DNA from 4 places in the Arthrobacter sp. FW305-BF8 genome. Region 1 is predicted to be linked to each of the others. Evidence: riboswitches for the same ligand, from Rfam matches in the RefSeq annotation. Region 1 holds a riboswitch; each other region holds the start of a gene.
What was found. A riboswitch is a leader RNA that binds a small molecule or an ion and turns the genes downstream of it on or off. The one in region 1 is predicted to bind cyclic di-AMP.
Positions count from the first base shown of each region.

Region 2: it holds a riboswitch for cyclic di-AMP, as region 1 does, so the genes downstream of both, LFT45_RS01145 (NlpC/P60 family protein) here and LFT45_RS05100 (M23 family metallopeptidase) in region 1, are expected to answer to the same signal.
Region 3: it holds a riboswitch for cyclic di-AMP, as region 1 does, so the genes downstream of both, LFT45_RS03725 (hypothetical protein) here and LFT45_RS05100 (M23 family metallopeptidase) in region 1, are expected to answer to the same signal.
Region 4: it holds a riboswitch for cyclic di-AMP, as region 1 does, so the genes downstream of both, LFT45_RS22845 (NlpC/P60 family protein) here and LFT45_RS05100 (M23 family metallopeptidase) in region 1, are expected to answer to the same signal.

Region 1 is NZ_CP084561.1:1,136,390-1,143,356, forward strand. It holds gene LFT45_RS05080 (cold-shock protein) at 124-507, shown strand; gene LFT45_RS05085 (DUF3027 domain-containing protein) at 516-1,073, shown strand; gene serC (phosphoserine transaminase) at 1,229-2,359, opposite strand; gene LFT45_RS05095 (metal-dependent transcriptional regulator) at 2,706-3,401, shown strand; cyclic di-AMP (ydaO/yuaA leader) riboswitch at 3,553-3,794, shown strand; gene LFT45_RS05100 (M23 family metallopeptidase) at 3,806-4,627, shown strand; cyclic di-AMP (ydaO/yuaA leader) riboswitch at 4,764-4,935, shown strand; gene LFT45_RS05105 (C40 family peptidase) at 5,006-5,698, shown strand; gene LFT45_RS05110 (NlpC/P60 family protein) at 5,801-6,589, shown strand; gene LFT45_RS05115 (HNH endonuclease) at 6,812-6,967, shown strand, end outside.
Region 2 is NZ_CP084561.1:252,938-259,904, reverse strand. It holds gene LFT45_RS01160 (alpha/beta hydrolase) at 1-570, opposite strand, end outside; gene LFT45_RS01155 (GTP pyrophosphokinase) at 774-1,880, shown strand; gene LFT45_RS01150 (SulP family inorganic anion transporter) at 1,888-3,390, shown strand; cyclic di-AMP (ydaO/yuaA leader) riboswitch at 3,571-3,736, shown strand; gene LFT45_RS01145 (NlpC/P60 family protein) at 3,740-4,474, shown strand; gene LFT45_RS01140 (GGDEF domain-containing protein) at 4,667-5,806, opposite strand; gene LFT45_RS01135 (bile acid:sodium symporter family protein) at 5,960-6,967, shown strand, end outside.
Region 3 is NZ_CP084561.1:806,427-813,393, reverse strand. It holds gene LFT45_RS03745 (winged helix-turn-helix domain-containing protein) at 1-46, opposite strand, end outside; gene LFT45_RS03740 (hypothetical protein) at 645-1,379, opposite strand; gene LFT45_RS03735 (response regulator transcription factor) at 1,692-2,432, shown strand; gene LFT45_RS03730 (HAMP domain-containing sensor histidine kinase) at 2,436-4,049, shown strand; cyclic di-AMP (ydaO/yuaA leader) riboswitch at 4,154-4,309, shown strand; gene LFT45_RS03725 (hypothetical protein) at 4,313-5,182, shown strand; gene LFT45_RS03720 (glycosyltransferase) at 5,457-6,920, shown strand; gene LFT45_RS23240 (ArnT family glycosyltransferase) at 6,917-6,967, shown strand, end outside.
Region 4 is NZ_CP084562.1:115,807-122,773, forward strand. It holds gene LFT45_RS22835 (hypothetical protein) at 121-762, opposite strand; gene LFT45_RS22840 (cytochrome c oxidase assembly protein) at 1,098-3,023, opposite strand; cyclic di-AMP (ydaO/yuaA leader) riboswitch at 4,137-4,314, shown strand; gene LFT45_RS22845 (NlpC/P60 family protein) at 4,319-5,119, shown strand; gene LFT45_RS22850 (hypothetical protein) at 5,274-5,735, shown strand; gene LFT45_RS22855 (copper resistance CopC family protein) at 5,781-6,395, opposite strand; gene LFT45_RS22860 (DsbA family protein) at 6,492-6,967, opposite strand, start outside.

The sequences.
Region 1 (6,967 bases):
AGGATAACCTTGAAGGAACAGACCAACATGGACCAGGCAGTCATACCCTGAACCCGCACATCAGTGCGGATGCGGTGACGGCCGGCCATGTCCCAGAACGTCAGAACGAAGAAGGTTGATTAGGTGCCTACCGGCAAGGTCAAGTGGTACGACAAGGATAAAGGTTTCGGATTCCTCGCAGGCGAGGACGGACAGGAAGTGTTCCTTCCCAAGTCGGCGCTGCCCGCCGGAGTTACGGAACTGAAGGCCGGCACCCGGGTTGAGTTCGGCGTCGCAGACGGACGCAAGGGCGCCCAGGCCCTCGGCCTGCGCGTCCTCGACAAGACTCCGTCCATCGCAAAGGCCAAGCGCCCCAACGCGAGGGATCTTGCCCCGCTGGTGCAGGACCTGGTGACAGTTCTGGACAACCTGTCCGGCACGCTGTCGTCCGGCAAGTACCCGGACGGCAACAAGGGCAAGGCCATTGCCGCTGCCCTGCGTAAGGTTGCCGACGAGCTGGACGCCTAGGCCTCCCGATGAACCCGGAACCTGAACAGGCCGAATCCAAGGTGGAACCCAAGGCACCCCAGCGCCGCACCGGTGTCCCGGTGTGGCGGATGGGGAAGCCCGACGCCGTGCTGGCCGCTGCCGTGGACGCGGCCCGGACCGCCATCGAAGGCATCGCGAAGGCATCCGAAATCGGGGACCACCTGGCCGCCCGGACCGAGGGCGACCGCGTGGTGACGCACCTTTTCGAATCACGGCTGCCGGGGTATCTCGGCTGGCAGTGGTATGCCGTCCTGACCCGCAACTCCCGCTCCAAGGTGATCACTGTCAACGAGCTTGGCCTGCTGCCGTCCGAAGACTCGATCCTCGCCCCGGAGTGGGTGCCGTGGGCCGAGCGCGTACGCCCGGAGGACGAGCAGGAGCAGGACGAGCAGGAAGCGCCGGGGGAGGCGTCCACGGGCTCTGCAACAGAGCCCGACGCCGGGCCGGGGACTGACGTCGAAGCAGAGTCTGACGTCGAAACAGCGACTGACGCTGAAGCAGCGCCTAGCGTCGAAGCAGAGCCCGACGCCCACGAACGCGACTAATCACAACGAGTAATGGTTTGCAACCACTGACGGCGCCGTCCGGCCACAAGCCTGGACGACGCCGTCGAACTTTAAGCAAAGAGTTTTTTGTCCAGATAATGGGGCCAAAAGGCCTTCGAACCCCGATTATCTGCACAAAAACTCCCCGCCGGTGGTTACTTCTTCAGTTCGCCCACCACGTAGTCGATGCACTCCAGCAGGGCGGAGACATCCGAAGGCTCGATGGCCACGAAGGTGGCGATGCGCAGCTGGTTGCGTCCCAGCTTCCGGTAGGGCTCGGTGTCCACGATGCCGTTGGCGCGAAGCACCTTGGCAATGGCGGCGGCATCGATCGAGTCGTCGAAGTCGATGGTGGCGATGACGTTGGAGCGCTCGGCCGCATTGGCAACGAATGGCGTCGCGTATTCGGAGGCTTCCGCCCACTTGTAGATGCGGCCAGCCGAGTCGGCCGTGCGGCCGGCGGCGAAGTCCAGGCCGCCGTTGGCGTTCAGCCACTGCACCTGGGCATCCAGCGTGACGAGCGTGGACAGGGACGGGGTGTTGTACGTCTGGTTCAGCTTGGAGTTGTCGATGGCGGTCTTCAGGTCCAGGAAGTCCGGGATCCAGCGCCCGCTGGCCTTGACGCGCTCAGCCCGCTCCAGCGCAGCCGGGGAGAAGAGGCCTAGCCACAGCCCGCCGTCGGAGGCGAAGTTCTTCTGCGGCGCGAAGTAGTAGACATCCGTCTGGGTCACGTCGACATCGAGGCCGCCGGCAGCCGAGGTTGCGTCCACCAGCACCAGTGCGCCCTCGTCGACGCCGTTCACCCGCTGGACGGGCGCAGCGACACCCGTTGAGGTCTCGTTCTGCGGCCAGGCGTACACATCCACGCCCGCCTCGGCCTTGGGGGCGGGACAGGTGCCGGGCTCGGACTTGATGATGGAGGACTCCGCGAGGAACGGCGCCTTGTTCGTTGCCGCGGCAAACTTGGACCCGAACTCGCCGAAGGACAGGTGCTGTGCCTTCTGTTCCACAAGGCCGAAGCTGGCGACGTCCCAGAACGCCGTGGAACCGCCGACGCCGAGGACAACCTCGTAGCCTTCGGGGGCACGGAAGAAGGTGCTCAGGCCTTCGCGGACGGATCCCACGAGGTTCTTCACGGGGGCCTGGCGGTGCGACGTGCCCAGGAGCGTCGTGGCGGCCGCGGAGAGGGCCTCGATCTGCTCGTGCCTGACCTTGGAGGGACCGGCGCCGAACCGTCCGTCCTTGGGCAGGAGGTTTGCGGGAATAGTGATGCTGGTGTCGCTCACAATGGCTCCAATTTTCGGCATGGAAGTGCGGTTCGGCTGGGTCGGGGCGATGGCCGGCAGGCAACCATGACCGCCACGAAGACCCTCCTTATTCTGCCCGAAGCGCGGATACGGCGGGAACACGCACCCGTCATAGTCCAGTCACTGAGACAGGCCCGCCACCCACCGCGCAGATTATCCGGAGTAATTCAAAATAGGCTAAGCTGGCACTGGACGTACGGGCACACAGCCGGTGCTGCGCCGCCGTCGGATACGCGACCGCCGCTGCAGCTTGCCGGATCCCGGTGCGGCGGACCCGCGGTACGGTGGGACGGACAAGAATACTGGGCTCGAGGAGCTGAGCTGAATGACGGATCTGATCGACACCACGGAGATGTACCTTCGCACCATTCTGGAGCTGGAGGAAGAGAACATCGTGGCGCTTCGGGCACGCATCGCCGAACGCCTCCGGCACTCAGGCCCCACCGTTTCGCAGACCATCGGCAGGATGGAACGCGACGGCCTCGTCGTCGTCTCCGGTGACCGCCACCTCGAACTGACCGAAGTGGGCCGGAAGCGCGCCACCGAGGTGATGCGCAAGCACCGGCTCGCCGAGCGCCTCCTCGCCGACGTCATCGGCCTTGACTGGGCCTACGTTCATGACGAGGCCTGCCGGTGGGAGCACGTCATGAGTGAACGGGTGGAGCGCAGGATCTACGAAATGCTCGACCATCCCACCGAGTCGCCGTACGGCAACCCCATCCCCGGCCTGGCGGCGCTCGGGGGCCAGCCCGCCCGCTCGTTCTCCGACGGCGTGGTGAACCTGCTCGATGCCATGGCCGGCTACGGTCCGGAATCCAAGGTCACCGTCAGCCGCCTGGCAGAACCCATCCAGGTGGAGCCGGAGCTGCTGGTCCAGCTGGATGAAGGCGGGATCCGGCCGGGCGCTGCCGTCTCGCTCGAACGTGTGGGGGAGTACATTTCTGTCCGCGTACCCGGGTTCGAGGGCGCCCTCGAGCTGCCGCCGGAAGTCGCGGCGCACGTGTTCGTGCGGGTCGGTTAGCGCCGAAAGCGCAGCTCCGCCTGACGCCGGCGTCCTGTCTGACATCTGCAGGCAGGATGACCTACCACTTTTGCACAGCGAATATAACGGAATTATTACTGCGCCTCTTAATCGCCTATAGTTAAACAGCAACGCCGATGCAAAAGCGTTACCTGATCTGGAGCCGAACCTTGCCAGCAGATCAGTAGCACGAGTCACCCACTGGCAGGGGCGGGGGAACCACAACCGGCTGTTTCTACAGCCTTGGGGTGAAGTCCGCAGCAGCAAGTCTCTTCCGCAGAAGGAATCCTCCCGGGATACCCCTGTGCCGGAATGGCTTGTTATGGCGGGCCGGGTCCGAACTCTCTGACCCGAATCCGACAGCTAACTTCGCAGGCTATCCAGAGAGGAAGCAGTACTTGTCCATGCAGAATGCCCGGGGCCGCCGCCGCGCGTCCGGTCCCGCTCCTGAGCCGCGCCCTGCGGAGGCCATTGCCGCGGACCGTCCCCGGGACGCTCAGCGCGAGGCGCGCCGCCGCCGGGGTCCGTTCCGGCAGGTTACGGATTTCGCTTCGGCCAGTGGTGTTGGGCAAAAGGCTGGAGTGGCCCTTGCTGCTACCGGCCTGCTGCTGACTGTTACCGTCCCCGCCACCAGCCCCGTCCTGGCTGCCGACGAGCATCAGGGAGGAGCGTCCGCGTCCGCCGCCTCACCGGCCCAGCCGAAGGTCTCGGCGGAAGCGGCAGCGAAGATCGACTTCAGCCGTACGTCCGTCTCCACCACCGGTGACCCGGACGGAAAGCTCAAGCAGCTCCTGAGTGCCCAGTCTGCCGGCAGCATCAGCCGTGCGGCCTCGGTGGGCACCTTGGGCGGGCCGCTGACCACGCTCGTGAAGTCTTCGCCGTTCGGCTACCGGGTTAGCCCGATCACCGGCGGCGCCGGTGAGTTCCACCGCGGCCAGGACTTCGCCGCCCAATGCGGCACGCAAGTGCTTGCTGCGGCCAGCGGCAAGGTCACGTTCGCCGGGTGGCACCCATACGGGGGAGGCAACCGCGTGGTCATCGACCACGGCAACGGCTTGGAGACCACGTACAACCACCTGTCGTCCTCCAGCGTCGAGGTTGGCCAGAAGGTCACCCGCGGTGAGGCGATTGCCCTGAGCGGGACCACCGGCGCCTCCACCGGCTGCCACCTCCACTTCGAGGTGATGGTCAACGGTGAAGTCGTTGATCCCACCGGCTGGCTCTAAGCCAAGCCGAGTGAGCACTCTCATTCCTGTGACATGCCGTGACCTGAATGTGACATTAGCTCCAAACTGCTGTACCGTCTAAACCGCGTCAACTTTTCCGAAGTTGACGCTCTTGAGTGGATTGCCTAGCTCTGCCACCGCTCAAGGTCCGTTCGCATTACATCGTCTGGCAGGGGCGGGGGAACCAATTTTGGTCTTCGCAAGAAGGCCTTGGGGTTAAGTCGCAAAAGCTTCCCAGGAAGCCGAGTGGCCGGGTGCACTCCCATCCGAATCCGACAGCTCACCTCGCAGGCATTGGGAGAGGCTACCTTCGTGTCTTCACGCCACAATGCCGCGCGCCACCGCGCGCAAACGGTTCGTATGAACCCATTGGACTCCGTGTCCAAGGCGGTTAGCGCCAATGCCGGCACAGTAGGTCGCCAGGCAGCTGTTATCGCAGCTGCTTCAGGTCTCATCCTGAGCGTTGGCATGCCTGCCAACGCAGCCGACGCCAACATTGGTGTTTCCGCCTCCTCGGAGACCGGATCCCAGGCCGCGCAGCTTGCTGTGACCGCCGCGCCCACCGCCACTGTCTCTTTCGAGCGTCCTGAAGTCACCACGGTGGCTGCCCCGGTCGCCGAAATCATTGCTCCGCAGTCGAGCGATGAGGGCCAGGCGGGCGATGCAGGCCAGGCCAGCGACGAGAGTGCCGGTGCGGCCCAGGCCGTCACCGCCAAGTCCACCGATGGTGCGGCCTCAGCCGCAGCGTCCGGACTGGCTGCAATCGCGTACACCGGCATCGGTAACCCCTACGTCTGGGGCGGCACCACCCCCAGCGGCTGGGACTGCTCCGGCTTCACCCAGTGGGTTTACGCTCAGGCAGGCATCAGCATTCCCCGCGTCAACGCGTGGACTGCCATGAAGCCCACCTCCACGCCTGCTCCCGGCGACCTGGTCATGCAGAACGGCGGCGCCCACGTGGGCATCTACGTCGGCAACGGCATGATGATCAGCGCGCTGAACCCCTCGGACGGAACGCTCCTGCACGCGGTGTCCGCCACGGGCACGTCCTCCTTCTTCACCCTTCGCTAAAAATCCGATTCGAGACGGGCCGGCTTACCCCCAAGATGCCGGCGCGTCGATAACCCACGTCCTGCTACCGCGGTCCGTGGAACACGAAAGAGAGAAATCTTAATGACTACACGTGCGACCATTGCACGCCACCGCGCCGAGGTCACCAAGACCAACTCGCTGGCTGTCATTGCCAAGGCCGTCGGCGACAACGCCGGTGGTGTGGGCCGCCAGGCCGCAGTTATCGCTGCTGCTTCCGGTCTCGTCCTGACCAGCGGCATCGCCGCCAACGCTGCTGAGACCAACGTTCAGCGCGAATCCGCTCCGGCCTCCACGCTGGAGGTCCAGTCCGCTGCGCCGGCCACGATTTCCGCTGCGTCCAGCATCGCGATCTCCTACGAGAAGCCCGCTGTCTCCACCGCCCCGGCTCCCGTCGTCGAGGCCCCCAAGCCCGTCGTCAAGGTCCAGGAAGCGGCCCCCGCTGTTGAGGCTGCTCCGGTTGCTGAAGCCGCACCCGCAGTCCAGGCCACGGCAGCCGTTGCAACTGCTGCCCCGGCAGCTCCGAAGACCACCGCCGCCAGCGGCAAGGGCGCTGCAATCGCCGCTGCCGCCTACGCACAGCTGGGCGTCTCCCAGGACTGCACCGCCCTGGCCACCAACGCACTCGCAGCTGTGGGCGTCCACTACCACGGCTGGCCGGCAGGCTACCTGTCCCTCGGCCGCACCGTGAGCGCTGCTGAGGCTCAGCCGGGCGACCTCGCCTACTACCAGAACGGCGGCATGGGCCTGGCCCACATCGCTGTGTACGTCGGCAACGGCCAGGCCGTCCACGGCGGCTGGAACGGCGGAACCACCGCACTGTTCAGCGTGAACGTCGGCTCCGGCCCGGTCTTCATCCGCGTCGGCGGCTAAGACCCCCAAGCGTTACGGAAGGACCCCCGCCAGCACGGCGGGGGTCCTTTTTTGCCTTGCACCCGCATGAATTTTCGGCGACACGCCATGGCGATGCTTGTGTTCGATTCGCTCATCTGCCTAGTGAGTGTTTACTCTTATGGTGTCGATCCATAGCCCGGACATGCAGAGGGCAGCCGGCCCTCGCGCCTCTGCCGGGTGCGGCCGTGAAGAGGTATGTGCATGCGCACTCTCGTTCTGAATGCTGGATATGAACCGCTGGCGGTAGTGACATTCCGCCGGGCGCTGGTCCTTGTGCTCACCGGAAAAGCAAGCGTGGTGGCCGAAGGCGACGATCCTGTCGTCGGGCCGCAGGACATCATGGGCCGTCCGTCCGTG
Region 2 (6,967 bases), 880 kb from region 1:
CCTTTCGGCGGAGCCGCCCAGTAAGTTGCTGACGGCGCCGTTGCTGAGGTCGAGCCACTCCGCCTGCGCGAGGTTGAGCAGCCCGGACTGGCTGACCACGCCAGCCAGGTGGACGGCCTCACCGTTGAGGTTCCGGTCGACCTGCCGGTCGGCGTCGGCCGCGCCGAGTCCCGCAAGCCGGTCCCGGCCCGCCGCCCAGACGGCCAGGTGCCCGCCGGCGGAGTGCCCCAGCGCCACCACGCGGTTCAGGTCGAGGTCGTGCTCACCGGCCACCTCACGGAGCTTGTCGATCCCGGCGAGGACATCCTCGAACGTCCGCGGCCACCCGCCGCCGTTGCCGGCCCGGCGGTACTCCAGGTTCCAGGCCACGAGGCCGTGCGCCGCGAGGTCTTTCGCCAGCGGTTCGCCCAGTTCAGCGCCGTACTGTGAGCGCCAGTAGCCGCCGTGGATCACCACAACGATGCCTCGCGTGGATGGCTGCTTGCCGTTGCGCGAGGCGGGTGTTTCCGGCAGGAAGAGCTCGCCCCACTGGCTGGGGTGGTCACCGTAGTGGTACTTCTGCCGCTTCACTGCATCCTCCTAGGATCCTCCGAACGGGGCGCCGGCCCCTCCTTGCCGCCTCCCGCGCGCCCGGGGTCCGGGGTTGCAGGGCACAGCGGCGCACAACAGCCATGCCCCGAGCCTACATGGACGCCGCTCCCGTGGGGCAGAAGGGGCTGCAGTGGCGAGGGTGTCACCCGGCTGCTGTCGCATCGCCTTGATAGTTTGGATCCATGGCAAGCAACTGGGATCGCCTGGACGTCACTCAGCGCGACTCCGTGCAGGAAAACGTGGAGCTCTACGAGCGCGTCCGGCCTGCCCTGAAGCTTGTCACCCGGGAAGTCCTGCAGATACTGCGGACCATGCTCAAGGACACCGAGGTCACACCGCTGTTCGTGACCGGCCGGACCAAGTCGGTGGACTCCTTCCGGGAAAAGATCTCCCGGACCGAGGAACCGCTGGAAGAGGGCGGGCAGCGGCTGCTGAAGTTCCCGGACCCATTCCGCACCCTCAACGACATGGTGGGCGTGCGCGTCATCACCAAGCTGCCGGCGGAGAACGCACTGGTGGCCAACCTGATAAAGCGCCAGCGGCACCTCTTCGACTGCCGCGGCGACAGGGAAAAGGACATCGGCTCGATCGAGTCCGGAACCTACGGCTACTCCAGCCGGCACCTGATCCTGCGCACCATCCAGAACGATGTCGTGAAGAACTACCAGCAGGGCTTCAACGCCGACGTCCCGCCGAACGGCAGCTACTTCTTCGAATGCCAGATCCGCACGGTGTTCGCGCATGCTTGGAGCGAGATCGAGCACGACATCCGGTTCAAGGCCGAGGACCCGCGGGCGTGGACGCCGCACTTCGACCGCCAGTTCACCGCCACCGCCGCCATGCTGGAGACGGTGGAGACGGCCTTCGCCGACCTGCACGAACGCTACGAGGAGGTCCGCAGCTACTGGGACCTGGACGGAGAGGGCGCGGCGCAGCTCACCCCCAACCGCATCCGCGACGTGTGGCGTACCCTGCTCCCGCACGTTGACCGTAAAGTGGATGACGACTGGGGATGGGCAGCCGAACTCTTGGCGGCCCACGGACTCAAGCAGACCGTCCAGCTTGCCGGGCTGCTCAGCGCCAACCGGATCACCGAGGTCCGCAGGGCCCTGGACCACCGCTACTCCCCCGGCCCGGACCGCCTGCTGGATGACCTCCTGCTGTGGCAGTACGGCACCAAACACATCGACCTCACCGCCGAGGCGCCCGACGCCGTCCCCCACCCGCGGCGCGACAGCCTCCTGCGGCGGCTGAAGCAGATCGAGCGCTATCGCCAGACGAAGAAATAGAGTTTTCATGAAGCCCGAACAGCTCCAGTCCGTCCGGGCCACGCTCCGTTCCCCGCGGCGCCTCAAGACCGAGGCCCTCGCCGGACTGGTGGTGGCCCTCGCCCTCATTCCGGAAGCCATCGCATTTTCCGTGATCGCCGGAGTGGACCCCCGGATCGGACTGTTCGCCTCCTTCACCATGGCGGTGACCATCTCCTTCGTTGGCGGCCGGCCCGCCATGATCTCGGCCGCGACAGGCGCCGTCGCGCTGGTAATCGCGCCGCTGATGCGCAGCCATGGGCTGGACCACCTGATCGCCGCGGTGATCCTCGCCGGGATCTTCCAGATCCTGCTCGCCGTCCTGGGCGTCACCCGGCTCATGCGCTTCATCCCTCGCTCGGTGATGGTGGGCTTCGTGAACGCGCTGGCCATCCTCGTGTTCATGGCCCAACTGCCGGAACTGATCGGGGTTCCCTGGGCGGTGTATCCGCTGGTCGCCGCGGGCCTGCTGATCGTGATTGGCTTCCGCCGGATTACGACGGCGGTGCCGTCACCTTTGGTGGCCATCGTCCTCCTGACGGTCCTCGCCGTGCTCGCCGGCATCGACGTCCCCACTGTCCAGGACAAGGGCCGGCTCCCGGAAAGCCTGCCCACGCTGTTCATCCCCCAGGTGCCTCTGACGTGGGAAACCTTCCAGACCATCGCCCCGTTCTCGCTGTCCATGGCGCTCGTAGGGCTGCTGGAATCCCTGCTGACTTCCAAGCTGGTGGACGATATCACCGACACGCACTCCAACAAGACCCGCGAATCCTGGGGCCAGGGCGTGGCCAATATCATCACCGGGTTCCTGGGCGGCATGGGCGGCTGCGCCGTGATCGGGCAGACCATGATCAATGTCAAGGGCTCCGGCGCACGGAGCCGGGTGTCCACGTTCCTCGCCGGTGTCTTCCTGCTGGTGCTGGTAGTCACCTTGGGCGACATCGTGGGCCTCATCCCCATGGCCGCCCTCGTAGCCGTGATGATCTTCATCTCCGCCATCACTTTCGAATGGCACTCGGTTGCGCCCGCCACCCTGAAGCGGATGCCCAAGTCGGAAACCGCCGTCATGCTCATCACGGTGGGCACGGTGGTGGTCACTCACAACCTGGCGATCGGCGTCGGCGTCGGGGTGCTAGCGGCGATGGCGATGTTCGCCCGCCGGGTGGCCCATTTCGCCACCGTGGAGCGGACAGAAGTGGAGCTCAACGGCCGGACTGCAGCCACCTACACGGTGGACGGCGAACTGTTCTTCGCCTCCTCCAACGACCTTTACACGCAGTTCAACTACGCCCGCGACGCCGAACCTGACATCGACAAAGTGGTCATCGATCTGCACGCCTCACACCTTTGGGATGCCTCCACTATCGCCGTGCTGGACGCGGTCACGGAGAAGTACCGCAGGCATGGCCGGGAGGTGGAACTCATCGGCCTCAATTCAGCCAGCATCCAGATGCGGGAACGTCTGGCGGGGAAGCTTAACGCCGCAGAGTGAGCATTATCACTTCATGGCGCCCATTCCCTTTACTTGACGCGGATCAGCATGGCGGGAAGCGACACGGCCCCGTTACCTTAATGTGACATTCGGAAAAGCCTCCCGTACGGTGGAAAACGTGCCTCCTTCACCGACGAGGCACTCCCGCGCTGATTGCCTAACTCTGCCGCAGCCCGAGGAACCATTCGAATACCCATGTCCGGCAGAGACGGGGAAACCACTTTTCGGCCCGCTTGAAGTGGGCCTTGGGGTGAAGCCGCACAGTTCCTGACCACGCTCAGGACCGCGGCCGGGTGCCTCCCATCCGAATCCGACAGCTCACCTCGCAGGCATCGGGAGAGGCTTCTTCATGTCGTTCCGCTTTATTTCTGGCCGCCGTGCTGCGGTCATCCTTGCAGCATCCGGCCTGGCCTTCACCGGCAGCGTCGCAGCCAACGCGGCCAACGCTCCGGCCCAGCAGGCCAAGGCTCCCGCCGCCGCCCCCGCGACGGCTGGACAGTTCCAGGCTCCCCTCACCGCCGCCTCCAGCGTCAAGATTGCTTTTGAGCGCCCCGCGGTTAAGTCGGCTCCCGCTCCGGTAGTGGCAGCGCCCGTCGTCGAAAAGCCGGTTGTGAAGAAGGCTGCGGCGCCTGTCGCCCCCGTCACGGCAGCCCCGGCCGCTGCGCCAGCCAAGGTTGCAACCGCGCCGGCCGCACCTGCGCCCGCACCGAAGGTCACCGTCCAGGCTGCGGCTCCCGCGGCCAAGGCCCCCGTCAAGGCCGCCGCAGGCGTCAACGCCACCATGCTGGCCTCCGCTTACGCGCAGATCGGCATCACGCAGGACTGCACCGCCATGGTAGAGAAGGCCCTCGGCGCCGCCGGCATCCGTGTGGGTGACCTCGCGCCGATGCAGTTCCTGAGCCACGGCCGGGTCGTCTCCACCCCGCAGCCCGGCGACATGATTGTGCAGTCCGGCCACGTGGCCATCTACGCGGGCGGCGGCAAGGTCATCAGCGGCGGCATGAACGGTATCAACGCCACCATGGCCCACCCGCTGTCCTGGCTCACGGCCACCGGTCCCGTCACGTTCGTGCGCGCGGGCTAGCAGAGCTGAGAAACCGCCGTGTTCCGCTGCCTTGGGGGCGGCGGAACACGGCCACCCCCCAAGGTGCTCCCACCTTTCTACAAGGAGTAGGGAACACACTGTCTATGCCTGATGAAAGACCGCAGGCTCCGGCTGCGAGTCAGGATCGCCGGGTCCGGATTGTCCCCCATGCATTCCGGATCCGGTGCCGGCTCAGCCCCTGACCGTGCGGTTCCGCCCCTGTGACTTGGCTTCATAGAGAGCGACGTCGGCAGCCGCGATGACCTCGTCGAGGTCGGCGGTTGCCGCGTTGTAGGTGGAAATGCCGTAACTGACGGTCGGCATCCGCAGCAGTTCGGGGATGTGCTGCTCTGCCAGCCTCCTGCTGATTTCCCTCGCAATGATTTCAGCGCTCTTGGGGCCTGCGCCAGGAAGCAGGAGGATGAACTCCTCGCCGCCGTACCGCCCGGCAAGGTCCGTAGACCGGACCGATGCGCTGCACGCCTGGGCAAAGGCCCGCAGTGCAAGGTCGCCCGCCGCGTGGCCGAAGGTGTCGTTGACTGACTTGAAGTGATCGAGGTCTGCCAGGATCAGCGACCCGCCGCTGTTTGCAGCCTTGCTGCGTTCCAGCTCCTCGGCCGCCGCCTCCACGAAGGCACCGCGGTTCAGGAGGCCCGTCAGCCCGTCCTGGGTGGCGACCGTGCGCAGCGCCCGGGTCTGCTGCTCGGTGCTCAGCCCCGCCATGCTGAAGGAAACCACCACCAGCAGCACCATCGTGACCATCGTGGTCACCGCGGACCCGAAGTAGGTTGCAAAGACGGGACCGCTTGGCCCTTCGATGAGGAACACCACCAGGCGGCAAAAATAGAAGAATGCCACTCCGCCTGCCGCGATGGCCATGGGGATCCTGACCCGGGAGTACCCCGGTTCCAGCCGCCACAGTTCATGCGAGGCCAAGCCAATCAGCACAGCCATGGACGCGAGGAAGACAGCACCACCGGCCCACGTATTGGATCCCGGATTGTCGACCGCGGCGGCGGCGGCGGTGATGACCGGCAGCGCGACGGACAGCCAGATGTTGTGCTTCAGGTTCCGGAGGGAACGCGCGCCGGCCCAGACCCCTGCCGCGCCGGACACCAGCAGGAAGTCGCCCAGCGGATTGGCCCAGACCTGCTGCGCCGTGCCGTTCAGGAGGAAGGCCGCCGAGCCGGAAAGGAACAGGAGCAGGGCCGCGCACCACCAGGCACTGTAGGGCGAGCGGGTGCTGCGGAAGGTGGAAAAGTAGAACAGCAGCGCCAGAACCAGGGCCATCGCCGCGAAGGCAATCCGCAGTGTTGCCGTGTCTAGGATCATTCCGTCCCCTTGAATCCGATCCAGTGCAATCCAGTATCGCACCGGGAGCGCCCGGGGTCGCGCTGTGCGGCAGAGAATTTTGCCAGTACGACACATTTGTCTGACATCAGTCATGAATTGGCCGTCACGGCGGTCCGGTGCCAGCATTATTGAATGCTTGAGGCAACAAAAGACCCCAAAACCGCTCCCTCGGCCACGGAGGCCGGCGCTGCCCCCCTGAACCCGGCCCTCGCTGCGGAAGCGAAAATTGCGCGCGTCGCGGTGACCGTCTTTCCCCTTCTGGTGCTCGCAGCCGGCATCGCCGGGTTCCTGCTTCCCGGCGCCTTCAAGCCCCTTGGCCCGGCGGTCCCGTACCTGCTGGGAATCATCATGTTCTGCATGGGCCTGACGCTGACGCCACCAGACTTCACCGCGGTTGCCCGCAGGCCGTGGGCCGTGGTGCTGGGCATCGTGGCCCACTACGTGATCATGCCCGGGGCCGGCTGGGCGATCGCCACCCTCCTCCACCTGGAGCCCTCACTGGCAGTTGGCCTGATCCTAGTGGGCTGCGCGCCCTCCGGCACGGCCTCCAACGTGATGGCCTTCCTGGCCAAGGGCGATGTGGCCCTGTCCGTCGCCGTCGCCAGCGTATCCACGCTCATCGCCCCGGTGGTCACCCCCGTCCTGGTGCTGTTCCTGGCCGGTTCCTTCCTCACCATCGACGCCGGCGGCATGGTGCTGGACATCGTCAAGACCGTGCTGCTGCCGGTGATCGCGGGCCTGCTGGCCCGGCTGTTCCTCAAGAAGCTCGTCGCGAAGGCGCTGCCGGCGCTCCCCTGGGCATCCGCCGTCGTTATTTCCCTCATCGTGGCGGTAGTGGTGGCGGGAAGCGCCAGCAAGATCCTGGCGGCCGGCGGCATCGTGTTCCTGGCTGTGGTGCTGCACAACGGATTCGGCCTTGGCCTCGGCTACCTGGCCGGCAAGCTCGGCCGCCTCGACGACAAGGCACGCAGGGCCCTCGCGTTCGAGGTCGGCATGCAGAACTCGGGCCTGGCGGCAACGCTCGCCACCGCCCACTTCACCCCGCTGGCGGCCCTGCCCTCAGCAGTTTTCTCGCTCTGGCACAACATCTCGGGCGCAATTGTCGCCGCCTGGCTGGCCCGGAAGCCCCTGCAGGAACAG
Region 3 (6,967 bases), 330 kb from region 1:
TGGCGTTACGGACTGAGATGTGGACGTATCCGGATGCAACTGACATGTTTGCTTACCTCAATGTGAATGGCCGTCATCGCGGCTCGAATGCTTGGGTCCCCGCAATGGTTCTGGGGAGGGGCGCCCTACGCTGGGCTGGGGGCGAATGCCTAAAAACTTCGTGGGGTGGTGAAAGTTAGGCGTGCATTCGACAACAGCGCATGTCGGCAGCAGCTGGTGTGCTGGGCCAATGTTCTGCGGCTGCAGGTGCTGTTGAGTTCTTGTTCACATTTGAAAGTGTGCAACGTAACAATGAAAACTTGCAAGTAACAATGGACGGAAGTGTCCGGATGCTGAGACGAACCGCCTGATTGTGTGATAACTCACAGTTTTGCCGTTGACCGATTTTTCGATTTATTTTCTTGACCGGACGGTCGGAAAGCCAGGTCTACAGAATCTTCTTCGATTTTTGCAGTCGAAGTCGCTGAATATTCAATGACATTTCAGTTACCGAAAACCCGCAGCCGCCGTTAGCCGGTTGTCCAGCTATGACGCGCTCCGGAGGAAAATTTTTCCTCCGGGTGCGGTTGGGGCTGTAGTCAAGTTCCTCATACCGACGGCGGCAGCGCCCGGTTCGCCCGGGGCGCCGCGCCGTCGTCCTTGCATCAGCTGGACTGGCCGGTGCCGCTGGTTCCTCCTAGCTGCGTGGCTCCGCCTGATCCGGTGCTCCCGCCAGACAGTGTGCTCCCGCCAGACTCTGTGGTGCCGCTCAGTTGCACGCTCTCCGCCGGAAACGCCGAGCCGTCTTTGCCGGCCACAATCCGCACAGCGGCTCCGGCAACGATGTCGGCCACTGTCAGGTCGCCGGTTGCCGACTCCTGGCGCCGCTGCAGCATGTTGCTCACCACCGTGTCGTCGCTGAGCGTGTACGTGCGGGTGAACCCGTCGGCGCTCTTCACCGTGACCGAACCGGAGGCTACGGTGGAAACGCTGCCGAGCTGCGCCACCTTGGTGACGTACGCCCCGTTCTCCTCGACGACGTACTCCGAATGGACGGCCGCCGAAACGCCGCTGCCCATGCCGCCCAGGCCGTTGGGCGCGAAGTCGTCTCCCTGGCCCGGCACCGTTCCGCCTCCCGGCGCCTGCATGCCCGGACCGCCCAAAGACCCGCCATCCTGCGGCACCCCTCCCTGCGTGCCGCCCTGGCTCAAACCGCCCTGCGTTCCACCTTGCGCCAACCCGCCCTGGGCCCCTGCGGCCGTTCCACTGGCAGCGGCAGCGTTGCTGCCCAAACCGTAAGCGGCGCCTCCTGCGCCAGCGGCCAGAACCGTGGCCGCACCGGCCACGACCAGCCCGCGCTTCATGGTCCAGTGCTTGCCGCCGGCCGCCCAACCTCCCACTTTTCCTGCCGACGGCGGCCCTCCCCAGCCTGGCCGGTATGGGTACCCATCCGGCTGCGGCGCCGGAGGCAGGGGTGTGGTTTCTGGAACAGGTACAGGCTGCTGTCCGCTCATTGCGATCTCCTTAGGGGTTGCGGAAGTGTCCGTTCCAGACTGGAAAGCCTTCCTGTGTTTGGCCTGTGCGGCGCAAGAGCCATGCCTGTGACCTGAAAAATCCGTACGCGGCGCCTTTCAGCTCGCTACGCTGGGATTCACAGCTGGCGCACAGGATTGCCAAAGCGGCGGCTAAACACCAGAACGGAGAGTTGTCACATGGCCACTTCGCACTCCATGACCAACAACCTTCCCCAGCTGACCCACCCTGACGGATCCCCCATCCGTGCGCTCGTGGTCGACGACGAGCCGAGCCTCTCAGAACTAATGAGCATGGGCCTGCGCATGGCCGGCTGGTCGGTGGCCATCGCTGCCGACGGCCCCGAGGCCGTGAAGCTCGCCAAGGAGTTCCGCCCGGATGTGCTGGTGCTTGATGTGATGCTTCCCGGATTCGACGGCGTTGAGCTCCTGGGCAGGATCCGCGCCTTCGCGCCGGAGGTCCCGGCGCTGTTCCTCACCGCCAAGGACGCGGTACAGGACCGGATCGTGGGCCTCGCCGCGGGCGGCGACGACTATGTAACCAAGCCGTTCAGCATGGAGGAAGTCCTGCTGCGCCTGCACCGGCTGGTCCAGCGCTCCGGCGTCGCCGCCATGGACTCCGCCGAGCTGGTGGTGGGCGACCTCGTCCTGAACCTCGACACGCGCGAAGTCACCCGCGCCGGCGACGAGCTGCAGCTGACAGCCACCCAGTTCGAGCTGCTGCGCTACCTCATGGAGAACCCCAAGCGCGTGGTCAGCAAGGCCCAGATCCTGGACCGGGTATGGAACTACGATTTTGGCGGCCAGGCCAACATCGTCGAACTGTACATCTCCTACCTGCGCAAGAAGGTGGATGCCGTGCACCCGCCCATGATCCACACGGTCCGCGGCGCGGGCTACGTCATCAAACCGGCAGAGTAGGCCGTGGCAAAACTTTCCGGAGCCGCGCGCACTCAGCGCCGACGCTGGCTAAAGGCGGACACCTGGCACCTCCGCACACGCCTGGTCCTCGTCGCGATGGCTCTCCTCGTGGCCATCTGCGGCGCGATCGGCCTGTTCAGCTACGCCTCGATGGACTCCTATCTGACCCAGCAATTGGACAAGCAGCTCTCGGATGCGGCCCACCGCTCCAGCGACTTCGGCCGTCCGCCGCTCGGCAATCAAGGGACCAGGCCCGATCCATTGGATGCCCGCGGCCAGAGGGTCGGCACGGTCACGGCGCGAATCGAGAACGGCGCCGTCATCAGTGCCGGTCTCATAGCCGCCGACTCCACCCGCGCCTCGCTGTCACCTTCAGACAACCAGGTCCTCCTGGAGCTCCGCCGCAACGGCGTGCCCGTCGAGCGCACACTGTCCTCAGGCACCTACCGCCTGGTCGCCGCGCAGGCGCCGTACGGGGACGTCATCGTCACCGGGCTCCCCCTCGCGGAAAAGCAGAACACCCTGACGTCCCTCGTGTGGACGATTACCATCGTCTCGCTGGGCGGCCTCGTGCTGATCGGCCTGGCCGGGACGGTCCTCATCCGCCGCACCATGAAACCGCTGGAGCAGCTCTCCGAGGTGGCCACCCAGGTCTCGCGCCTGCCGCTGGACGCCGGTGAGGTGGCACTCGCTGTCCGCGTCCCGCCGTCGAACGCCCATCCCGGAACTGAAGTGGGCAGCGTGGGCCACGCCCTGAACCAGATGCTGGACAACGTGTCCAATGCTTTGGAGGCGCGGCAGGAAAGCGAAATGAAGGTGCGGCAATTCGTGGCAGACGCCTCCCATGAGCTCCGGACGCCGCTCACGGCCATCCGCGGCTACACCGAGCTGATGCGCATGACCGAAAAATTCACTCCGGACGGCCAGCGGTCCCTGGCACGCGTGCAGAGCCAGTCAGAACGCATGACCGCCCTGGTGGAGGATCTTCTGCTGCTGGCGCGGCTCGACGACGGGCAGCCGCTCAAGCTCAGCGACGTGGACCTCACACAGCTCGTGATCGAGACCGTCAGCGACGAAAAGGTCATGGCACCGGACCGGGCGTGGCACCTCGACCTTCCCGAAGAACCTGTGTCCGTTCGGGGCGATGCATCGCAGCTGCACCAGGTGCTGGTCAACCTGCTCTCGAATGCCCGCAAGCACACGCCGCCCGGCACCACGGTGACCACCGGCGTGATGCGGTCGGCTGACGGCAGCGCTGTGATTACGGTCACGGACGACGGCGCCGGCATCCCGCCTGAATTCGTGGACAAGGTCTTCGCTCGCTTTGCCCGCGCAGACGCGTCACGTGTGACCCCGGCGCAGGCGCCCCCGGCACCTGCATCCGCAACGGCGACGGGTTCCATTGCCGGTGCCGCTAGCGCCCAAACAACCCTCCGCACCCCCGAATCGCGGGGGGAAGCCGGGGTTCTGTCGGCCGAGGGAACCAGCGGCCTTGGCCTGTCCATCGTGCAGTCCATCGTGGAGGCACACGGCGGGACAGTGGAGGTCACATCCCGGCCTGGCCGGACGGAATTTGCCGTCCGGCTGCCCATGCAAGGCGCCGCGCCGTCGTCGTGATGTCCGTTACCTAAATGTGACTTAATCAGAAGCCTCCTGTACGGTCGATAGAGTGCGGCCGCCACTAGAGCCGCATCTCCGGATTGACGCCCAGCTCTGCCGCTTCCCGGATTCCGCTAGTTCAGGCAGAGGCGGGGGAACCAGAGTCCCGGGCTTTCCGCATCAGCCCTTGGGGTGAAGCCGACACGTGAATTTTCCGTGCGGCCGGATGACCTCATCCGAACCCGACAGCTAACTCCGCAGGTGTTGAGAGGCAATCAACCATGTCTGAATTCAAGGCACAGGCGCGCCCTGATCGCGCCTCCCAGCAGTCCGACCGCAATATTTCCCGTCACCGTGCAGAGCCGGTTCGGCCTGCGACGGCTTGGGGCCGCCTGACCGGAAGCCTTCCGTCCTTCGGGCGCCGGGCAGCCGTCCTTACCACTGCCGCAGCCGTGCTCGTTGGCGTCGGCGCCGCAGGCCAGGCGGCCGACCAGGCTGCGCCTTCCGCCGCCCCAACGGCAGCGGCCACCGCCGACGCCGGGCAGACCCTGAACTTCGACAAGACGCTAATCTCCGCGCTTCCTGCCCCGTCCGCGGCGTCCATCGCTCCGCAGTCCTCGTCCCAGGCTGCCGCCGCCAAGGCCGCCACTGCGAAGGCTGCCGCTGCCAAGGCGGCCGCCGCAAAGACTGCCGCCGCCAACGCAGCGGCTGCCAAGACCGCCGCCGCTGCCAACGCCGCCGCGGTTGCCAAGGCCAACGCTGCCCAGGCGGCCGCTGCCAAGGCTGCCGCCGCGAAGGCTGCCGCCGTTGCCAAGGCGAAGGCCGCTGCGCCTGTTGCCCTGAATGATCCGGCCGGCGCACAGGCCTACGCGGCCACCAAGCTGGGGTCATACGGCTGGGCCGCAGACCAGATGCAGTGCCTGAAACGGCTCTGGACCAAGGAATCGGAATGGCGCACGACGGCCACCAACGCGAGCAGCGGCGCCTACGGCATCGTCCAGTCCCTGCCCGCCGAGAAGATGGCGACCGCCGGGGCGGACTACCGCACCAACTACCGCACCCAGATCAACTGGGGCCTGGACTACATCCAGGAGCGCTACGGCTCCCCGTGCGGTGCGCTGAACTGGCACCTCGCCCACAACTGGTACTGAGAGTTCCCCGGCCAAGCCAGCCGATGACGAGCACTTTTGCACCGCTTTAGGCTGAACGCCTGAGTGCGAAGGGCCCCGGATCCGCAAGGATTCGGGGCCCTTCTGCGTCCCCCCTCTTCCTGCCGCAGGCAAAGTGGTGCACAAATGCAGCGCGGTGCAGCGAACGCGGCAACCACAGCCGATGCTGGCAGCCGGCGAGCGCCGATGTCACGTCCACAGCCCCCGCACAGCTCGGCCCTAAAACCCTCATAACCCTAGCGGCCACTGTTGAGGCATGACCATCACAGACCAGGCCTCCGGAACCCCGCCGCACTCTCCGCTGCGCACCGCGCACCCTCATGCCCGCACCGCGGGGCACGAGCCCGCGCATTCCCTCGGCGGGCACAGCCGGCGGTCGCCCATCGACACCGCCACCGCGGTACCGGTTCTGGACGTGACCATCCCGGTCTACAACGAGGAACGCGACCTGGAGGAGTGCCTGCGCCGGCTCCACGCCTACCTGCGTGGCACGTTCCCGCACTCGTTCCGCATCACCGTCGCGGACAACGCCAGCACCGACGGAACGCTCAAGGCGGCCGAACGGGTGGCCCGGGAACTCCGGGAGGTGACCGTGGTGCACCTTGAGGAAAAGGGCCGCGGCAACGCCCTGCGGAAAGTCTGGTTGGCTTCGCCCTCGCCCGTTCTGGCTTACATGGACGTGGACCTCTCCACCGACCTGGCTGCGCTCGGCCCACTGCTGGCCCCGCTGCTCTCTGGCCACTCGGACCTGGCCATCGGCACGCGGCTGGCCCGCAACTCCCGGGTGGTCCGCGGGCAGAAGCGTGAATTCATCTCCCGCAGCTACAACTTCATGCTGCAGTCCCTGATGGGCGCCCACTTCAGCGATGCGCAGTGCGGCTTCAAGGCCATCCGGGCCGACATCGCCCAGCAGATCCTGCCGCATACCGTGGACACCGCCTGGTTTTTCGACACTGAACTCCTGGTCCTCGCCGAACGGTGCGGCCTCAGGGTCCACGAGGTGCCGGTGGACTGGACCGACGACCCCAGCTCCAGCGTGGACATCGTCCAGACTGCGCTCGCGGATGTCCGCGGCATGGCCCGGCTCAGCAAGGACATGGTGACCGGCCGCATCCCCGTCACCGAACTCCGGGCGGCCCTGGCCCGCGGCCCCCTCCCCGCCGCTTCACGCGGTCAGGAACAGAGCCCGGGCGGCAGCCTGTTCGGCCAGCTGGTCCGGTTCGGCACCATCGGCGTGGCCTCCACTCTGGCCTACCTGGTCCTCTTCTACCTCTGCCGCAACCTGATGGACCCGCAGCTGGCCAATCTGCTGGCCTTGCTCACCACGGCCGTGGCCAACACCGCCGCAAACCGGCGCTTCACGTTCGGCATCGCCGGCAACAGTGATGTTGCCCGCCACCACTTTGAAGGGTTGCTCGTTTTTGGGATCGGGCTCGCCCTCACCGCCGGGGCGCTTGCCCTGGTCCACAGCGGCGCGCTTCCAGGAGGCACGACGCCGGACCGCTGGGTTGAGCTGGTGACCGTCACCGCCGCGAACCTCGCCGCCACCGCCGTGAAGTTCCTGCTGTTCCGGCGGTGGGTCTTCCGACGGCGGCCCGCCCCCACCAACGCTCCCGCAGATTTCGCCGCATCTTCCACCAACGCTCCAGCAGATCCTGCCGCCTCCGAGCCATCCCTCCCGCAGTCATCCGCCCCGACCACAGAAATGACGCACTCATGAGCACCACCGTCACTCCCCCAGATCGGACGACAGATCAGACGATCGAC
Region 4 (6,967 bases), on a different replicon from region 1:
GCATCCTGTCCGTTCCCGGAGTGCCGTTGCCTGCCAGGAGAGTGTCCGCCGTCTCCACCGATGGCTGCGGCGCGCGGCCGGAACGGCTGCTATGACTAACGATGGGTGGCCCCCAACGGGTTATGGCAGCCCGGGGCTCCGAGGCAGGTCCCGGCGCCCCACCAGCACGGCTGCCCCTCCCGTTATCAGGCTCAGTAGGAGAAGCACCCAGCCCGCAACAGTGAGGATGGACGCGAGAGTCACTGTGCCGGTGTCGGGGGTTGACGGGGTCAGTGCCGCGTCAACGGCGAAGTTTGCCCCTAGCCGGATGAGGACGAACAGCATCGGAGGCGCCCACAACGCCCACCGCAGGGTCTTGACGGGCACCCGTGTGCCGATCAGCAGGAGCCAGCTGAAGCCGAAAATCAGTGGAAACAGGGTCCCGGCGGTCTTGTGGATGTAGCTGAGCTGGCCGCGGGCGTCGTCGTCCATGACGGCGCGCAGCTGTCCAACGTACTCGGTGGAGAAACCACCCATGAGGGAATCGGGCATCGCCAGCCCGCCGGACAGTTGGGTCATTTGATTCAGTGTGAGCAGGTGGAGGTACCAGAACAGGAAAAGGCTGGCCACGACGCCGGCAATGACGATCAGGTTGCTGTTGCCCTCCGCCTTCTGCGGTGACCGGGTGGTCGTGGGTTTCATGATCGCCGGTGGCAGCTGCTGGTCTGGTAGCGCCGCTTTGCTGCCGTGCTTTTTGATGCGCTGGGCGCGTGTCTTGGCCATTGCCTCATTATCCCGCTACGGCTTGATCCATTAGGCCAAACAACCTGATCGAACAGCCAGAAACCACTGCCCCCCGGGTGCGGACGCATCAACCTCACCGTCGCCTTCGCCTCGCCCCCTGCCAACCGGTCATCGCCGTCATCGATGTGCATGACGGGTTCGGGCCGTGCCCTCAGCAGGGAGGCTCCTGAATCGAACTGCCCAATGCGTCCAGCAAGCATGAACCGGGACGGGTGAAAAGGACCGGGAGATCCTTCCACTCCATGCCGAAGTTCCGCCCGACGTGCGTTCTGCACTTGTGGTCAGATTGTCAAGGTTCATCCAGGACTTTGCCGCTACCTCCGGATGAGTGGGCCAGATCCGGCGCGCCTCGCATATTTCGGGTTATCTCTCCCCGGAACGGTGGGGCCCGCATCTCCATCCCCTTCTGGTTGACCGGACGGCCCGGGTGCGGAACCTGAGCGCCGGCGGGCAGCGACGACCCTAGCGATAATGCAAAGGGTTAATGCTGCAACAGACCAGATCGTCATGGCCGCCGGACTCTCCCAAGGAGCGCCGTAAAAAGGCGCGGCGCCCGGGTCGTTCCCGGAGATGTTCGCCCCGAGGTCCCGGATTCCGGACCGCCATCCATGGACCGCATACAGGACGGCGGCGCCGGCCAGTGCAAGGTTGGCGGACGAGTGCTTTCCGCTGCCGGCGCCTGCCCCCAAGAGGGCCGACGTGAACAGGCATCCTGACAGCAGGGCGATCCCGGCGGCAGCCGCATAGGCGATTTGTCCGCTGGCTGACCATTCCAGCAGGGGCGTGGAGTAGAGGACGAACAGTGCAACAGCCAGCGCGCAGGCGGCGCCGATCGGGTCCGAGGCTGGCGCGATGACCAGGCGCTGGACGGTGCCGTTCAAAAATTCCCTCACGCCTATGCTGCCGTCTGTTCTGCTCCTGATGGTCAGCCGTGCCAGGGTCAGCGGACACGCCACGACGAGCAGCAGCGGGACGAGGGCGGACAGCGTCATCTGGGCCAGAACCTGGGAGTTGAAAAAAGATTCCTGAGAGATCCGCAGACCGCCGTTGGTCACTGCGAAGAGGAGAGCCACTCCGGCTATCCAGGAAACCGTGCGGTGCAGCGGCCAACGCCTGCGATCTGTCCGAAGCCGTCGGATACCGGCCAGATAGAAAAAGGCAGCGAAGCCGCATGCCAGCGCCCAGAGAGGATCCACCGACAACCGTGACAGGTATTCCCAGAAGCCGGGCCCCGGAAGCGGCGTCCCCGTCGCGCCCGCCCCGGCCGGAGTTTCGGTCCGGGCCAGGGCTGCAGCCAGGCCGGAGGCAGCCCCCATGACGGCGAGCTCCGTTATGGCCAGGACCGTGAAGCTCCGCCGCGCGTGCGGATCCCGGTCGAGCCTGGCCAGGACACGGCGGCGGTGAAGTGCACCGAAAAGCCCCAGGATCAGGAAGGCCCCCGTCTTCACGGCGACGATGACCCCGTAGGGGCTGAGCACATCGGCCGGGGTGTTGATCTGCGCCAGGGCGGCCAGCACACCGGACCCTGCCAGGCTGATGAAACACACCAGAGCCAGCGTCGAGTACCGCCGTACGGCCGTTGCGAGCCGGGTTCCGGGCAGCAGGGGGCGCAGGAGCACCAGGGCCACAAGCCCGCCTACCCACACAGCCGCCGCCCAGGAGTGCACAACAACCCCTGCGGTAGTGTCAGCGTGGCCGCCCCCGCCAGCCGCATGCGACTTCAGCACGAGCGGCACGAGCCCCGAAAACGCCAGCAGCACCGTGCCGGCGAGAGCTCCCGGACTGACCAGCCGGAAACAGCACCACGCAACTGCGGCTGCCGCCGCGGCGGTGAGAATCCCTGCCCGGCCGGCATCAATGGTGGTCAGGTACACGATGAAAGCCGCATCGAAACCTGCCGAGACCGGCCGGTTTGCGATGAACAGAAAGTTTGCACCGGTGTAGACGAAAGCGCTGGCGGACCAGAGGACCGCGGACCAGCCGGCGAGCCGCAGTGCCGCTTTGCGGGCCGGCTCCCGGGCAGGCAAGGCGAACGCGGCCAACACGAGGGGACCCACTGTGCACGCGGCGGCGACATTCAGGACGAGCTTGGTCGCCGGCAGGCCCCACCGCACCACCGGGCCAGTCAGATCCACCGCGCCCGCGTCGGCGCCGCCACCGTACCTGTATGCCCATACCAGTGCCAGCACTCCGGCGATAAGCAGTACCGCGGCCGAGCCGAACCGCATCACGATCGACATGACGTCCTCCTCCGGCACCGCTGCTGCCGGACAGGCGTGCCGTTGCGTGAGGGGGATCGGCGCCGGTGCTGGTCCAAGACTGGCGGCCACGCCTTGGAAAATCCTTGCATGGTGGCCCCCGCAGGACCGCCCCCGCAGATCTGCAGGTTTCCCCAAGGTTCCGTTGGGAGCGTGGGGTGTGTGAGGGAGCACCAGGAGGGCGCAACCAGCCCGACACTGCCGCTCCCGCGAAACCAGCATGAAGCAGACCGGGAAGGCCAGAGCATCATGACGGCCGGCGCTGGAACGGGAGATCAGCACCGTGCGGCAGCGGCTGCCCGCGGTTCGACACGCAGGCAGCCGCTCTCCACACCGGGCCTGGTCCTCACCGGCGTGCTGTGCGGTGCCGTTGGCCTTGCAAGCGGGCATTTCTTCACGATCATGCAGATTGTTACCTTACCTACCTCATTTTGCTGGCCCTCGTACGGACGGCGCGCACAGGGTCCGCCAGCAGGGTCTCACTGACGGCCGCCGCGGGTGCAGCGTGGATCGCGGCAACGGTTGCCTACTGGGTGAGCGTCCTCGCTCACGCCGATGGGCGCTCATCATCGGCCTCATTTGCCACGGTCCTGTTCTACCTGGGATTCATCGCGCTCATCGGCCTTGGCGGGATGCTCGCTTCTCGCCGAATGGTTGGGAAGCGGTGGCTCGCGTCCCTCTGCGGGGGTGCGTGGGCAGCCTCTACAACGATGTTCTGGTTGAGCATCCTCTCCCCGTCCCTCCCTGAATTCTCCGCCGCGCTGTTCGATCTCGGCATCACGGCGCTGGTTGTTCTGGCAGCCTCTGGCGTGGACCCGCATCGCCGGGCCCATCCAGGAAGGCGCGCGGGGATTTAACTGATCTGCATTTACGCGGGCTCCGCTATCCGTGCTCCCGCATCGGAATGGCGTTAGTCAACAGCCGCGCCCGGGAGGCGCTTCTGCAAAAGGGGAAGCGCCCGGGCTTGTCGGCCGGCGCAGAAACGGGCGTTACCCTAATGTGACATGGCCGTGGATACACGCTATCGTGTAGCGCGTGCCTGTGCTCTCCGATAGCGGGCACTCCCGTGCAGATTGCCTAACTCTGCCGCTGCCCGGGATTCGTTCGCATACATCGTCCGGCAGAGACGGGGAAACCACTATGCGGCCTGCTCGCTAAGCAGGCCTTGGGGTGAAGCCGCGCGCCACCTCCGCACTCATGCGGGGTGTTCGTGCGGCCGGGTGTCTCCCATCCGAATCCGACAGCTAACCCCGCAGGCTCTGGGAGAGGCCTTTGTCATGTCTTCACGTCAAGCTGTCGCGCGCCATCGCGCAACCCCCACACGGACCAGCCGGCTCGCCGCCATCTCATCCGCAGTCTCGACCAACACGGGCACCATGGGACGCCAGGCGGCCGTGATCGCCGCGGCGTCCGGCCTCGTGCTGACCAGCGGTATTGCTGCCAACGCCGCGGCCGCCCCGGCTCAGCCGGAAGCGGTGCCGGCCGCGGCTCCGGAAGCGGCCGCCCCGGCTTCCGGAGCAGTCAGCGCAGGCTCGAATGTCCGGATCTCCTTCGAGCGCCCGGCCGTCAGCTCCACGCCTGCCCCCGTTGTTGACCAGGCCCCTGAGGCTGCCCCGGCCGTTGAGCCTCAGGCGGCTGCGGTTGAGCCTGCCGCTGCGCCCGTCCAGGTTCAGCCCGCAGCTGCAGCCCAGGCGCCGGCACAGCCTGTAGTGTCCGTGCAGGCCAAGGCCGCGCCGGCCCCTGCCCCCGCGGCGGCGGGCGTCAACGCGGCGATGGTATCTGCTGCCTATGCGCAGCTGGGCATCACCCAGGACTGCACAGCCATGGTCGAAAAAGCTCTGGGAGCAGCCGGCATCCCCGTCGGTGACCTTGCCCCGATGCAGTTCATGAACTACGGCAGCGTCGTCGGCACCCCTCAGCCCGGGGACATGGTGGTCCAGCCCGGACACGTGGGTATCTACGTGGGCGGCGGGAAGGTCCTCAGCGGGGGCATGAACGGTGTCAACGAGACCATTGTTCATCCATTGTCCTGGCTGACCGCGACCGGCCCGGTCACGTTCGTCCGCCCGGGCGCGTAGAGCGCCCGATACTGTGGGCCGGTGAGCCGCTGCCTTGGGGGCTGCGGCTCACCGGCCCTCAGCCTGTTCTGGTCCGGGATCTGGTGCCTGCCCACCCGACCGTTCCGCAGCGCAGAACGGCCCCACACCCCTTGCCGGGACGTTAGGACAAGAAGTGCCAGTTGAATCCCCAGGCCGCCCGCAGTCACACCCGGTGGCGGCCCCCGCCGCGGCCAGGATGCCGCTGGGTGCCCGCCGTCTGATCCTCCTCGGCGGCCTCGCCATCCCGGTCGGGCTTGTCGGGGGGCCGTACCTGCTGGGCGCGCAGCTGCTGGCGGCGGCCGGCGTTGTGCTGATCGCCGTGGCGTTCTCCTACCGTGCCACCGGGCCGTGGTTCTCCAAACTGTCCTGGGCGGCAGCGGCTGCCGGGACCCTCTGGATTGCCTGTTCTGCCGGCTACTGGGCGTCGCTGATCACGGCGGCTGACTCATCAGCTCCGCTGCCCTGGTTCACCCCCGTGCTGTTCAACGCCGGCGTCGCCTGTTTCATCGTGATGGCCTGCGCCTCGGTCGGGGGCGTTGTTCTCAGAACAGTCCGCGGCCGCCGGGGCCAGGCCGCCGTCACCGGACGGCCCTGACGGAAGCGGCCGGTCCCGCTTCAACGGGACCGGCCGCTTCCCGGATCAGACGCTGTCGTTCCGGTGACGCCTGCGGAAGAAAACGGTTGCGCCAATCGCGAGGGCCAGAAGCGCCCCCGCGATGGCCAGTGTCAGCGGGGCATTGCTGTTATCCGGCGGCGCCACCCGCTCAGGGGTGGTGGCGCCTGCTGTCGGGGCCGCAGTCTCCGTGGCCGGAGATGGTGCGGCTGAAGCCGCTGGCGCCGTGGCCACGGAAGCGGGGGGCTTCACCGTGAAGGAGAATGTTCCTTCGATCGGGTGACCGTCGGAGGACACGGCCCGCCACAGGACGGTATGCTTCCCGGGGCTCCCGGTGGCAACAGCGGTCGATAACCTGGGCCCATCCACGGTCACCTTCCCGTTGCTGACCGTTTTTCCGCCGCCGTCTTTGACCGTGATGACACTAAGGCTCAGGCTCTCGGAATTAATGGGAGGTTCCGACAGCGTCAGGGACACCGTTGCGGGCGCCGCGGTGATTACCGAATCCTGCGCCGGCGCAGTCGATGACAGGCTATCGTGCGCCATGGCCGGCGCAGCCACAACAGACGCGGACACCAGGGTGGCCAGCGCAGCGGCCAGCCGGAGAAGCGCCCGAAAACCTGGACTGGGATGTTGTTTCATCAGTTTTGATCTTCCATTGGTGACAGGGAGCGGGGAGGCCTGGATGCCCTTGGCCCGGTTTCCACCCGGCTCTGGCTTGGAACAGGCCAGTATCCCCTATTTGGCGGCGTCCGCGAGCAACTGGCGGAACTGTTCTTCGGTGTCCAGGGTGAGTTTTTCGCCGTTGAGGAAGAACGTCGGCGTCCCGGAAACACCGAGTGCCTTGCCGTCGGCGATGTCTTTGCGGATCCGGTCCTTCGTTGCCTCGTCGGCGACGGCAGCGTCGTACTTGGCCAGGTCCAGGCCGAGTTCCTGCGCGAAAGAACGGAACAGGGCGGCCTGGGAGTCCTGTTTTTCGCCCCACTGCGGCTGGGTGTTGAACAGTTTAGCGACCATTTGCTCGTACTTGCCCTGCTGGGCGGCGGCTTCCGCGGCGAGGGCGGCGGTGCCGGAATTGCGGTGGGAGGGGATGGGGAAGTAACGGTGGACGAAGGTGATCCGGTCCCCGTATTCCTTTTTCAGCTTTTCGACGAGGGGGTAGGCCGCCCGGCAGGACTCGCATTCGAAGTCCAGGAACTCCACGAGCTGTGCTT